Linked DNA regions of Geotalea uraniireducens. The main gene of each other region encodes a partner of the protein of the gene in region 2 in a complex. Links are inferred from orthologs where the notes say so. Each region holds a gene or a part of one and is shown on either strand. Other genes may lie near its edges.

Evidence for each region. Proteins that work in one complex are often made in the same cells at the same time.
Region 1: the proteins of meaB (region 2) and QMN23_RS01235 are in contact, whole or in part, in a crystal structure (PDB 8DPB), measured with the Methylorubrum extorquens proteins. The link is inferred for Geotalea uraniireducens from one-to-one orthologs. Residues at the interface, in SOR26638.1 of Methylorubrum extorquens: Arg20, Ala21, Ala24, Arg25, Thr28, Ser32, Arg33, Arg34, His37, Thr98, Gly99, Gly100, Ser101, Ile102, Leu103, Lys106, Thr107, Ala110, Ala113, Ile114, Asp115, Arg116, Ala118, Phe119, Ile120, Arg121, Pro122, Pro124; in SOR27001.1 of Methylorubrum extorquens: Glu577, Glu578, Asn579, Asp580, Gly581, Arg582, Arg583, Arg585, His596, Ala604, Ser605, Ala608, Asp609, Gly611, Phe612, Asp613, Val614, Asp615, Ile616, Gly617, Pro618, Leu619, Glu625, Arg628, Gln629, Val631, Glu632, Asn633, Asp634, Glu661.

The regions. Positions count from the first base shown.
Region 1 is NZ_AP027151.1:262,323-267,919, reverse strand. What follows is about bases 1-2,973. They hold QMN23_RS01235 (acyl-CoA mutase large subunit family protein), read left to right. Parts: upstream 1-645; coding sequence 646-2,301; downstream 2,302-2,973. Other genes in these bases: mce (methylmalonyl-CoA epimerase), read left to right, coding at 2,350-2,754; QMN23_RS01240 (hypothetical protein), read right to left, coding at 134-349; QMN23_RS01245 (biotin/lipoyl-containing protein), read left to right, coding at 1-22. Also shown: QMN23_RS01225 (histidine kinase), read left to right, coding at 3,295-4,674; QMN23_RS01220 (hypothetical protein), read left to right, coding at 4,785-5,072; QMN23_RS01215 (FG-GAP repeat domain-containing protein), read left to right, coding at 5,317-5,597. UniProt on the Escherichia coli protein: Catalyzes the interconversion of succinyl-CoA and methylmalonyl-CoA. Could be part of a pathway that converts succinate to propionate.
Region 2 is NZ_AP027151.1:2,276,114-2,284,157, reverse strand. What follows is about bases 2,964-5,759. They hold meaB (methylmalonyl Co-A mutase-associated GTPase MeaB), read right to left. Parts: upstream 4,944-5,759; coding sequence 3,984-4,943; downstream 2,964-3,983. Other genes in these bases: cobO (cob(I)yrinic acid a,c-diamide adenosyltransferase), read right to left, coding at 5,544-5,759; QMN23_RS10590 (cobalamin B12-binding domain-containing protein), read right to left, coding at 5,082-5,486; QMN23_RS10600 (L,D-transpeptidase), read right to left, coding at 3,037-3,903; QMN23_RS10605 (A-adding tRNA nucleotidyltransferase), read right to left, coding at 2,964-2,992. Also shown: QMN23_RS10610 (hypothetical protein), read right to left, coding at 1-69; more of QMN23_RS10605, read right to left, coding at 350-2,963; more of cobO, read right to left, coding at 5,760-6,074; hisI (phosphoribosyl-AMP cyclohydrolase), read left to right, coding at 6,421-6,858; hisG (ATP phosphoribosyltransferase), read left to right, coding at 6,855-7,730. UniProt on the Escherichia coli protein: Binds and hydrolyzes GTP. Likely functions as a G-protein chaperone that assists AdoCbl cofactor delivery to the methylmalonyl-CoA mutase (MCM) ScpA and reactivation of the enzyme during catalysis.

The DNA of each region.
Region 1 (5,597 bases), 2.0 Mb from region 2 along the record:
ATACCTGAAGGCAGTCCTGTAAGGTCCTGATGTGAGATGACCATACGTCACAACAACATCCGGAGGAATACCTGAAGCCCGCTGATCCAGACCACCCCCGCCTGCAAAGACGGGGGTAGTTTTTTCAGCCCGGTCAGGCACCGTCCAAATTATAGTCGTCGTGTTCGACGCACTCGGACTGCGCTTCGAGAAACGATTTTTCCTGCGAATCCTTGACGACTTCCAGGACACCATGATTCACCGACCAGATTGTCCCGCAGCTTGGGCATTCCATGATGTTTTCGTTGAAACCGTTGGAATGAAGATCAATATCGAGGTGCTCATGGCTCTTGCAGACGGGGCATTTCATAACTGTCCTCCTTTCGAACCATCCGGCACCGGCCAGATGGTTTCGCATGTCGAAACCTTAAAGGCCAATCGGGCTGTCATGTGCGAGACGCAAGGTGGGACTGTATTATGACTATACCTCAAACCGGCTCAATTGAAAGTGAGTGCTGGGGCCGGGTATGAGGGGGCAGCCGCCGGGAAGGGACTACCACGTTCGTCCTTTTTTCAAGCCGGGCAGCAGTTGATTGACGGTCGTAGGCCGCAGGACCATTATTTTCCCCAGCGGGGGCGTATTTTATTCAGAACCAGGAGAGTACTATGAGCATTGACGACAGCAAGAAGGCTTGGCAGGAGACGGTCGTTCAGAAAAACATTACCAAAACGCCTGAACGCAAAGCCGAATTTTCCACCACTTCCGCGATCGAAATCGAGCGGTGCTTCACGCCGGGCTTCGACTATCCGGGATACGATGAAACAATCGGCTTTCCCGGGCAGTTTCCTTTCACACGGGGAGTTCAGCCGACCATGTATCGTGGCCGGTTCTGGACCATGCGCCAGTACGCCGGCTTCGGTACGGCACGGGAGTCCAACGAGCGCTACAAATACCTCCTCCAGGCGGGTCAGACCGGCCTTTCCGTCGCCTTCGACCTGCCAACGCAGATGGGCTACGATTCGGATCACAGCATGAGTCAGGGGGAAGTCGGCAAGGTCGGCGTAGCCATCGACTCGCTGGCAGACATGGAGATTCTTTTTGACGGGATTCCGTTGGAGCGTGTCTCCACCTCGATGACCATCAATTCGACCGCAGCGATTCTCCTCGCCATGTACATTGCAGTGGCTGAAAAACAAGGCGTATCCCCGGACAAGATTTCCGGCACTATTCAGAACGATATTCTCAAGGAATACATGGCCCGGGGAACATACATCTATCCCCCCAAGGAGTCCATGCGGATCATCACCGACATCTTCGCCTACTGCAAGGATAACGTCCCGAAGTGGAATACCATCAGTATTTCCGGCTACCACATCCGCGAAGCCGGCTCCAGTGCCGCCCAGGAAGTCGCCTTTACGCTTGCCGACGGTATCGCCTATGTCGAAGCAGCGATAAAAGCAGGACTCGCGGTTGACGATTTCGCGCCCCGACTTGCTTTCTTCTTCAACGCCCACAACAACCTTCTTGAGGAAGTGGCGAAATTCCGTGCCGCCCGCCGCATGTGGGCCAAAATCATGAAAGAACGGTTTGGCGCCAAAGATCCGCGGTCGATGATGCTCCGCTTCCATACCCAGACTGCCGGCTGCACCCTCACCGCCCAACAGCCGGACAACAATATTATGCGTGTCACCATTCAGGCTTTGGCAGCCGTACTCGGCGGGACCCAATCGCTGCATACCAACTCCCGGGACGAGGCGCTTGCCCTGCCGACCGAAGATTCGGTACGGATCGCCCTTCGTACCCAGCAGGTTCTGGCATACGAATCCGGCGTTGCCGATTCCGTTGACCCGCTTGCCGGCAGTTTCATGGTTGAGGCCCTTACCGATCAGATCGAGCAGGCCGCCTTCACTTACATCGAGAAAATCGATAAGCTTGGCGGGGCAGTCGAAGCAATTTCCCGCGGCTTCCAGCAAAAAGAGATCCAGGATTCAGCCTATGCTTACCAACGGGCGATCGAAACAAATGAACTGGTTATTGTCGGCGTCAACAAGTTCACTATCGAAAATGAACCGCAGCCAGAGTTGCTGAAAATCAAGGAAGAGGTAGAATTGGCCCAGAAAACGGCCTTGGCTGAACTGAAACAGCGGCGGAATGACAGTGAGGTCCGGTCAGCACTACAAGCACTTGAAACTGCCGCGAAAGGAACTGACAACCTCATGCCGCCGATCCTGAATGCGGTTAAGGCGTATGCCTCTTTAGGAGAAATTGCCGATGTCCTCCGTAACGTTTTCGGGGTGCATCGAGAGACCGTCGTTTTATAAACAACTTGTCGGGGCGACATCATGTCGCCCTTTTTTCAAGGAACTGACATGTTAACTAAAATCAACCATCTCGGCATCGCCGTACCCTCACTCAGCGAAGCAATCCCCTTTTATCGCGACCACTTGGGCATGACATTCCAGGGGACCGATGAAGTCGCCGAGCAACAAGTTCGTGTCGCCTTTTTCCAGATCGGTGAATCCAAGATCGAACTGCTCGAACCGACCGGCCCGGAAAGCCCGATTGCCAAATTCATCGCTAAAAACGGCGCCGGAATTCATCATGTCGCCTATGAAGTCGACGATCTTGTCGAAGCTCTTCGCAAGCTCGAAAGCGAGGGGGTGCGGATGATCGACCGTACGCCGAGAACCGGTGCGCACGGCACTTTAATCGCCTTCATTCACCCCAAGGCAAGTGGCGGCGTGCTTACCGAGCTTTGTCAGCTTGCCCATTAACGGTACGGGAGCTCATTTTCTAGAACAGCTCTTTACGGTTTACGAGTCGGATGATACGCCCCTAACAGCTGAATTTTCTCTTGACATTTATCAACAAAACACTATAGTGTCTCCATCATTTTAGAACGCTATTTTGATATTTTCTTTACTTACAGCTTCCGACTTCACCAATATTAAAACGCAGTAATTCATACAGAGGTTGAAACAGTGGATTCATTTTATTTATTGACACCCGGCCACAGGTGAGTAAAATCTAACAATTGGTAAAGGTACAGACATCGATGTCTTCCACCACACCGCATAATGTCGCCAGTCCGACAGGCAAGACAACCATCAGCAGTCGTGCGCGACTGCCGATTCCAGAGACCCTTTTCTTTTCTCTCACGTGAGAGACTGAAAAGGGTTTTGTTTTGGAGGGGGGATTTTCACCAGTCACAGCTGGCAAATCTTTTCAAGAAAGGTGGTGATACCGAAAAGCGTACCATGTATGTAACATTTTATTTTTTCATGCAGTTTTATCATCAATGAAGGAGGCAACACATGAGAAAAAGAGTTTTGGCTGTAGCCGCCGCCGGCGCCCTGACGGTGGCCACCGCGGTTCCGGCCCTGGCGCTGGAAAATGAGTTTCACGGCTTGTTCCGGGTTTTCGGAACGATCTCGAACTACAATGATGGTGGTTCCGGAGCACTGCTTCCCGACCAAATCAGCGACGGCAACGGGAAAGACCCCAAAACAAAGAGCTTCGTCGAGCAACGTGCCCGGCTCATGTACATTGCCAAGGCCAACGACGACCTGAAGCTGGTGACCCACTTCGAGATCGACTCCCGCTGGGGTGACAACTCCTACACGACATCCCGCAACATGGGTGGTGCAGTCGGTGCCGACACCACCAACCTTGAAACCAAGAACGTCTATCTTGACTTCAACATCCCCTCCACTCCCTTGAATTTCAAGGTCGGCATACAGCCAATCACCGACTCTTACAAAGGGATCTTCATCAATGCCGACGCCGCGGCGGTCATCGCCACCGCCAGGCTTGGCGATGGTTCGATTTTGGCAGGGTTCTCACGCCTTGACGATGCCGACACATTCACCATCGGCTCGGCGGCCAGCCGCTCAGCGACCACTCCCGGCAAGGCCACCCGCGACCTCTATCTTTTGGACGGCAAGTACAACATCACCAAAGACCTGAAAGTGGGTGCATCCTACTATGTCTTGACTGCCGACCAGAATTCCACCAACCTCAACTTCACCATGCACACCCTCGGGGTGAACGGCGAGTACAAATTCAACCCGGTTACCGTGGATGGCTTCCTGCTCTACCAGATCGGCCGCACCGACGGCGCCGACAAGTATGACTTCGGGGGCTGGGCTGCTAACCTCACAGCCAAGGCAAAGCTGGGCCCCGGCACCCTCAAGGCATCCTTCCTTTATGCCTCCGGCGAGCAGAACAGTGACAACGAAGACTCCTCATACGTAGGCGTGACCAACGAAACATCCAAGGCCAACGGTAAGCACAGCTTCTATGAGTCCGACATGATGATCATGTTCCGCAACAAGTGGAACGTTACCGGTGACCGCGCCATTGTCTACAATGTCAAGAACGTCATCGGCGGTTTTGTCGGCTACAATGCACCGATTACCAGCAAACTGTTCGCTAATGCCAATGTCGGCTTTGTTGCCGCCGACAAAAACAACGACAATTATGGCGCAACGACGTCCGGCGACGCCAAGCACGACAGCCAGTACCTCGGCACCGAGCTCAACGCCGAAGTCGGCTACAAAGTGTACGACAACCTGACCGCCAGCCTTCAGGGCGCCTACGTTTTCCTCGGCGATTATTTCAAGCGCACTGCGGCTAATGGCCAGGATCCCCGCGACCCCTACGAAACCAGAATCATGCTGAACTACGCATTCTAGGTTTACATTTGCTGCCGGGGGACCTCTCCCGGCAGCGTGGTTGACTTTCCGAGGATTGCTGGTTTACTTGAATCTCGCTGCATTACATTACCCGAAGCGGAGGTTATCCCATGAAAAAAGTGGCTGTGATGGTGATGGCGGCCTTCATGATGTCGGCTACCATGCCGCTGTTTGCTGCCGAAATGACCAAGGAAGAGAAGAACCAGTGCCTGCTGGCGTCCAAGAACTGCGCCAACGATGTCGACAGCCTCCAGCAGAAAATCAAGAAACTTCATACCGAAATCAAAAAAGGCAAGAAAGTTTACTCCGCCAGCGATCTGAAGAAGCTGCAGGAGAAACTTGACGAAGCCAACAAGTTGCTCGATCAGATCATGATCGGCACCGGCGGTGGCAATTAGCCGATTGACTACTGCACCATCAGAAGGGGAGAGGCAACTCTCCCCTTTCTTTTTCCTGCCCCTCCTTGACTCACTAATCTTTTGACATGCGAAACGCAGTTTGCGATAATTCTGCCGCCTGTGGCGAGGGGCCAACGAGCTCCCTTTTCCTGACGCCATGCGGCCGGCGGCAACTTGCAGTGCCGCCGGCTGCACCACAGCAACAAATCAGCCACTTTACGGACTTAACCAATCGGGAGAAATAATGAAACGGATTTTCGGTCACTTTATCGCGGTCGCCCTGCTGGTTCTTGTGGCGCATGGAGCCCAGGCCACGCCACTCAGAGCCTTCGTTTCCGAGTTCGCAGTCACTGGAGCGGCCAACAAAGATGAATTAAAGACCACACTCCAAACCCTTCTCGCCTCACGCTTAAATGGCGACACGCTGGTCTCCGTTGACTCACCAGTCAGCGCCGACATTGTTGTCAAGGGAAGTTACATCGTCTTCGGTAAAGTCTTTAGTCTGGATGTGGTCGCCAGAGACCG
Region 2 (8,044 bases):
AGGCGAACTCAGACCGATCAACCAGGCAGCTACTACCCCGTACCAGCCGATTCGTTTTACGATACCCATGTCACCTCCCGAGTCAATGGTAACAAAATAGTATCAAATTGAAGGGCAATCGGCAAGCCAGAGAAGAGAAATTTAAACATTTTTTGTAATTGCTTGTAATTGCAGAACAAAATCCAGGCGAATGTATTCGGTTGACCCTAACGGTTCAGGATGTCGAGGTAAAAATGCAACAGCTCGCTGGTAAGCACGCTGTTGTGACGAGCTTTGCCCGGCATAACTATTTGAGAGCGCGTATGAAATTATAGAGAAGGCCATTTCACGTGCCTGTGTTGCACAAAAGCTACACTTGGTCGATTTCACGTGTTGCGAGCTGAAGCTCTTCTTCCCGGGTCAATACCTCACCGTTCAAGCGGGCGGCCAGCACACGATCGAGTATCTTGCGATAACGAGGGCCGACGGGAAGACCAAGCGCTTTCAAATCATTGCCTGTGATTGAACTGGCAACGTGTTGCAGCTTCGTAACGTAAAGGGAAACAAACTTTTTCACATCATCATTGCCTGACTTGGCCATTATGTAGAGAAGCAGTTCGGGCGTCAGTCCGGCAAGCCAGAAATAAATCTCGCTAGGCACTACGGGTTCGTGCTGGGCGACCCGACGTTCCATGACTTCCAATACCTGCTCGCCATGGATTCTCAGTTCTATGAGCTTTTCCCGGTAATGTTCGGAGACGGCAAGACGAGTACACATCTTCCAGAAGCGGTCGTCGCTGAGCGACGATGTGAGGGCCAGGAGATACACCACCCAATTTTCAACCCGTTGGCCCAGGTAGAGTAGATCGAACCAGGTAATCACTTTTTTTGCTTCTTCGATGACCCGAAGGTTTTCCGTCGTCAAAACGAGATCGGGATGTATGAAGCGGAGAAGGCCAAAACCGGCCATTCGCTGAATTGCCCCGATCGGATCGCTATGTTTGAAAATCTGCATCAGTTCATTCAGTAGACGTCTGCCGCCGACTTTTTCGAGAAAGCCCATTTTGATGGCGTTTTTTATCAGATTCTCTGTGTGCCGGGCGATGGCAAAGTTCAAGCGGTGTTCAAATCTGATTGCCCGGAAGACACGGGTGGGGTCTTCGACAAACGAGAGATTGTGCAATACGCGGATTGACTTTTCCTGGAGATCCCGATATGCCCCGAAGTAGTCGATAAGTAGGGCGAAATCGGCGCTGTTCAGCCGAATCGCCAGGGTATTGATGGTGAAATCGCGCCGATAGAGATCCATCTTGAGCGATGAACGCTCAACCGTCGGCAAGGCTCCCGGCGTTTCGTAATATTCGAGACGGGTGCTGGCGACATCAATTTTGAAGCCGTCCGGAAAAACGATCACTGCCGTGCCGAATTTGATATGGCTCTTGACCCGGCAGCCGTATCGAGCGGCAAATGTTTCCGCGAAAAAAATCCCGTCACCTTCGACGGAGACGTCGATGTCGCTGTTTTCGTTGCCGAGCAGCAGGTCCCGGACGAAGCCGCCCACGGCATAAACCGGCAGCTCCAGCGAATCGCCCGCTCCGCCCAGATCGCGGAGCACTTGCACAGTCCTCTTCGGCAGGTGTCGGGCCATCAGGTGAAGCACATCCTTCTTGCGCACCGGGAGTTTCTCGCGGGCGAGGTCGTAGACGGCATCATTCTGCTGCTGCATACCCGCGTACATGTAGCGCAGCAGGTCGGTTCTGGTGACGATGCCGCTTAACCGGTCGCCATCAAAGACCGGCACGAGCCGGCGGTGCTGGGTGACGATATAATCCTGGATCTCGGAGATCGGGGTATCAGGAGTCGCCCGCAGGTACTCGGTGTGCATATACTCGCCCACCGGCAGATTCCCCAAGCCGTGGTAAAGGGCTTTCTCGACGATACGGCGCGAAATTATCCCGACCATTCGGTCCCGATCCAGGACCGGCATGGCGTTCACGTTGTACCGGGTGAGAACCTCGCGAGCTTCGGCAATTGTCGTGGCTAATGGCAGCGTTTTTACGGGGGAAGACATCAGGTCAGCAGCCGACCGCTTCGGATTGACCATTTTATGGAGCAACTGGCGAAGATCGGTTAAAACCTCGATCGCCGATCGGTCTCTGATCGTTGCCGACGCCGCCGTGGCGTGGCCGCCACCGCCAAACTCGCGGAGGATCTTGCCGACATTCACTTCGGGAATCCGGCTGCGCGCGACGACGTAAACCCGGTCCCCCATGCCGACGACCACGAAAATTGCCCCCAGATTTTCCATGTCCCGCATCATATGGGCAAGAACGGCGATGTCGCCGATATAGTAATCAACCGTGGCATGGGCGAGGGAAATGTCGAGATCGTTGACTGAAAAAGTTTCCAGCGACTGGAGAAGAGTGTTGAGCAAGGCGATCTGGGGAGAGGTGAGTTCCTGGGTGACAAAATCCGCAACGGTATTCAGGTTTGCCCCCTGCTCCAGCAACCAGGCGGCAGCGTGGTAATCATCGGTAGTCGTCGACGGGAAGGTAAGATTGCCGGTATCTTCATAAATCCCGAGCATCATCAGGGTAGCTTCCACTGCAGTGACAGATTGGCCTTGCGCCATGAGCATCTTGACCAGAATGGTCGTCGATGAACCGCATTCCCTGATCGTTCCGCCTTGAGGCGGGATGTCGCCGAGAGAACTGGGATGGTGATCGTAGATATGTACTTCTAATCCCGCTTTGTTGAGAATTTCGGCAAAACGGCCAATTCTTGAGGAATGTTGACAATCGACGATAATCAGGCGGGTGACGCAACTGAGATCGAGATCCTTGAGCCGGGTGAAGTCAAGTGCATAGCCGGACGATTTGAGGAAAAAGTCCCGAACGCTCTTTTCCTGCGAACCGGAAAAGACCATTAATGCGTCCGGATACAATCGTTTAGCGGCGACCATCGCTCCGAGACAGTCGAAATCGGCATTTACGTGGGTAGTAATAACGTCCATGCTGACAGTGTGCCTCAAGAGCGATCAAAGTAAAGTCTGAAGGCTTAGCGGGTGGCAACGAGCGGTTTCAGCGGCGTGGCACAATAGGTCGGGTTTTTGCCGACCACCTCCACAACCGGGCCATCCTCAATCAGCTCGGCGTGACCACTGTCTTCGCCATATTCCGGGTTCCCGACGGCCCAGTCGTACAGCTTTTTTGCATCGAAGAGCACCGGTTGGGCGGGAATGCCATACACTCGATTTTGCATCGGCTCATCATAGACACCGACACAGCCGTGGGAGCCGGGCCGGCCGGGCAAATCCCGGGCATGAATCCAGTAGGCGACATTGTCCGCACCAACATGGAATCGCATGGCATAGTCCATTGGATATTGGGCCGTCTGGTCCTCGGTTTTGTACAACGACGACGCATGGGTCTGGTCGCGCGCATCAATGCGGTAAAGGCCCACTGGGGTTTCATGGCCGTCCCCTCCGGTCGCTGCCGGGATGGAGAACTGGAGTTTCCCTTTTACGTAGGCACCGATCCACTGCTCGGACAGGTTGATGAGAATAAATTTTTCGTAACGCTTTGCCGGTAGATATTCCATCGGCAGTGGTTGATAGTTCCTGGCCGCCGTCATATCGAGCGGAACCTTGATTGTCATCCCCGGATAGGCGTGGCGGCGATCAATCCGGTTGAATCGGGCGACATAAATCCAGTTCTTGCCGAAGAGCGATTCAAGTGTTTCGTTCGGACGGATGAAGTGAGGCCGCCAGGCTACGGTTTGCTGGCTCGGGTAGTCGATCCGGGTGAGATCTTCCTTTGCCGGGTCCTGCGGCGATGCTGCGGGGAGAGAAATACTCTGCGGTTTCCGGACAACGATGGCAACGAAGATAATCAGGGCGAGAAGTACTGCGATCCGGCGAGTCATGAGTTTTTGCCTACTCTAAAAAATGAACGGGGCCAAGGCCCCGTAAAACTTCTACAAAATATCACGCCAGCCCGGTCAGGTCAAGAAGGATTACCGGCGCGGACTGCGCGTTCCCGGAGAATCTTGTCAACCGTAGAATACGGGTCGGTTCGGTGGGCAATCATCTCGTCGATAAGCACCCTGAACCGCCCGTTGACATGCAAGTGCTCGTAAACTTCGGCAAATAGACGATCCCTCAACAGGTCGGTGAATTGCCGGACCGTCCTTTCTTCGCGGATTTTCTCCCCTTTGCCGGACTCTTCGAGGTATCGCCGGTGCGCCTCGATTTCCTGGACGAGTTCATTGATCCCCCGATTGCGGCTTGCCTCGGTCAGAAGTACCGGGGGGAGCCAGCCGCCGGGCAGAATCTGTTTCATTTCCAGCATTGTGGAGAGTTCGCGCGCGGTGCGTTCTGCTCCATCGCGGTCGGCTTTGTTAACGACGAACAGATCGCCGATTTCCAGTACCCCGGCCTTGATAGCTTGGATATCGTCGCCGAGACCGGGCACTGATACTACCACCGTTGTATGTGCCATCCTGACAATATCGACTTCGTCCTGCCCTACCCCAACGGTTTCGATAATGATAATGTCCATCCCCATGGCATCCATGACGTTCACCACATCGCCGGTCGAGCGGGACAAGCCTCCCATATGGCCGCGGGTAGCCAAGCTTCGAATAAACACCCCGGGATCGTCGGCGTGGCGATTCATTCTGATCCGGTCGCCTAGAATCGCCCCGCCAGTGAAAGGGCTGGTCGGGTCGATGGCAACAACGCCAACCCGTTTGTTTTGTGCGCGGAAAGCGGCGGTCAGCTGGTCGACGAGGGTTGATTTCCCTGCGCCGGGAGGGCCGGTGATCCCGAGAATAAAGGCATTGCCCGTCCGCGGGAACAGGAGCTTCATCTCCTCGGCAGCGCTGCGAAAGCCGTCATCCAGGTCACGCATTAGCCGTGCGGCGGCCCTGAGGTCGCCTGCAAGAATCTTGTCGGCCAAAGACATTGTATCTTCCTTTTGTTAGCGGCAGAGTCGACGTGCTCATGGCGTACTCCCGACGGTGGAGATGAAACGAGAAACGGGTGTGCCGGGGCCGAACTCTGCGATTCCGGTGCATTTGGCGGGGCGAAGCGGGAATTGCGATCAGGCGCGTGGCGCGATTTTGTCCCTTACCCAGGCAACGATCGCTTCGGTCGAAGTGCCGGGCGTGAACACTTCGCTGATCCCGGCCGATTTCAGACCGGGGATATCGTCCTCGGGAATGACCCCTCCACCGAACACAACGATGTCATCGGCCTGTCTGTCGCGTAACAGTTCACAGACCCGGGGCAACAACGAGTTGTGCGCCCCGGAAAGGATCGACAAGCCGATTGCATCGACATCTTCCTGGATCGCCGCGGCGACGATTTGCTCGGGAGTCTGGTGCAAACCGGTATAAACGACTTCGAAGCCTGCATCGCGGAAGGCCCGGGCGATAATCTTCGCTCCCCGATCATGACCGTCCAACCCCGGTTTCCCCACGAGAATGCGTAACGTTCTTTCTGACATGAATTTTCTCCTTCACGGGTTTATCGTATCAATGCGCTCCAGACCCTGGCAGGCCGGTTATTTTTCAATGCCAAGCCGGGCGGGTACGCCTGCCCGGTAATAATGCTTCACTTCTCGCATCTCGGTAACAAGATCAGCCAGCTCGATAATGCGCTCATCGGCATTCCTCCCGGTCAGAACCAGTTCAACCCGCGGCGGTTTCTGACGCAACACATCCAGAACATCATCGACGGCCAGCAGGCCAAAGGAAATGGCCCCGTTGATCTCATCGAGGATTACCAGGTCGTAGCACTCTTCGGCCAAGATCGCCTTTGCCTTTTGCAAAGCCTCATGCGCCAGGCGGATATCCTCTGCGTCGGGGTTTTCGCGGTTGACCCATCCTGGCCGGCCGGTTTGCACAATAGTGAACTGGTCCGGGAAATGCTGCGCCGCAAAGTGCTCGCCGTATGGGCCGCCACCTTTCATGAACTGAATCATACAGACTTTGAATCCGCGGCCAAGAGCACGGAACGCCAAACCGAGGGCAGCGGTCGTTTTACCTTTGCCGTTGCCGGTATAAACCTGAATCAAGCCTTGTTCAAGAGGCATTGGTGTCTCTTTTCAACTGAAGTCTAAAACCCGCGCTCGTTTAGTCATGATAAAATCTGCGGACCGAAACTATAACAACTGTGTCAATTCTCTGTCAAGGTGAATTAAAAACAGATAGAACGATTTTTTATTGCCAGTAAAATTATCCCGACCGGAGGACCGTCCGGCCAAAACAGCTCTTGACACGACTCTCTCATTCTGCTATTTGAAACGTACTTTTCGGGCGATTAGCTCAGCGGGAGAGCACTGCCTTCACACGGCAGGGGTCACTGGTTCGAACCCAGTATCGCCCACCAGAATACCGAAGGGGTGGTCAAGCGACCACCCCTTTTTTCGTTTGCGGACTATGGCGTCGAGCCTGTTCGCGTCCCGAAAAATGCCACCAAAGAGAGAGGAGACTGTCACGATGTCCAAAATTGATTTTGCCAAGATGGGCGGGCTGATCCCTGCCATCATCCAGGATCACGAGACAAACGAAGTGCTGATGGTCGCGTTCATGGATGAAAAGACTCTTTCGTCAACACTTGAAACGGGTAAGACATGGTTTTTCAGCAGAAGCCGCAACAAATACTGGATGAAGGGTGAAGAATCCGGCAACACCCAGGATGTCGTCGAAGTTCTGACCGACTGTGATTATGACTCGGTGGTCATCAAGGTGAAGCAGAACGGTCCAGCGGCCTGCCATACCGGCAACCGGAGCTGTTTTTATACCCGCTGGGAAAACGGCCAATGGGTTGAGCATTCAAATCCTCTTTTCGATCCGGAGGAGGTTTATAAAAAATGACCCAACAGCTGAAATTCGGCATCCCGAAGGGGAGCCTCGAAAATGCCACCATTGATCTCTTCGGCAAGGCCGGGTGGAACGTCTCGGTGTCTTCGAGAAGTTATTTCCCGACGGTTGATGATGACGAACTGCGCTGCAGCCTTATCAGAACCCAGGAGATGAGTAAATATGTCGAAAAAGGGACGATTGACGTAGGGATTGCTGGCCGCGACTGGGTCAGGGAAAACGACTCTGATGTGATGACCGTCTGTGAGTTGATCTATTCGAAAGTATCACGCCGCCCTGCCCGCTGGGTTCTGGTCGTGGCTCAGGATTCCCCGGTTCAATCCGCCGAGGACCTGGCAGGCAAGACCATAGCTACCGAACTGGTCGGTTTCACCCAACGCTATTTTGCCGAAAGGAGCATTCCCGTTACGGTTGAATTTTCCTGGGGCGCAACCGAGGCAAAAGTTGTTGAGGGGCTGTGCGATGCCATCGTCGAAGTAACCGAAACCGGGTCCACGATTCGGGCCAATGGTTTGCGCATTATCCAGGATCTTATGGAGTCGGTTCCCGTGGTCATCGCCAACCGGCAATCATGGAATGATCCCTGGAAACGGGGGAAAATCGAGCAAATTGCGACGCTTCTCCAGGCTGCACTGCGGGCTGAGAGCATGGTCGGCTTAAAGATGAATGCGCCAAATCATCGCGTGGAAGAAATCATCAAGATACTCCCCAGCCTGAACAATCCGACGGTTGCCCATCTGTTCAATTCGAACTGGGTGTCGATTGAAAGCGTCCTTAACGAAAAAGAAGTGCGTAAAATTGTCCCGGAACTGATCAAGCTAGGGGCGGAAGGCATTATCGAATATTCGCTTAATAAGATCATTTAGTTTCGACCCCACCCGTTATCACGGTCCAGGGGCGCGGCATATTGCCGTAACGCTGGACCGTGTTTCGTCCGCCAGCCCCGCCGCACGTTTATATCTCCTCGGACATGCGCCCCGCAAACAGGCATAATTGCCGATAACGTTAAGGAGCATTCCCCCTCCCCTTCTCTTGCGACGATAAGCACCGCTATCTCGTGCGCCCATCCAGCCAAAAATGCTCGGCCACGATGATTACGTCATGATGGTGCTCGCTCTTCCTTTGCACGTCAAATGGTGATTTTTTGCCGGAAATATTTTATAAAGGGAGGTAATCGCCG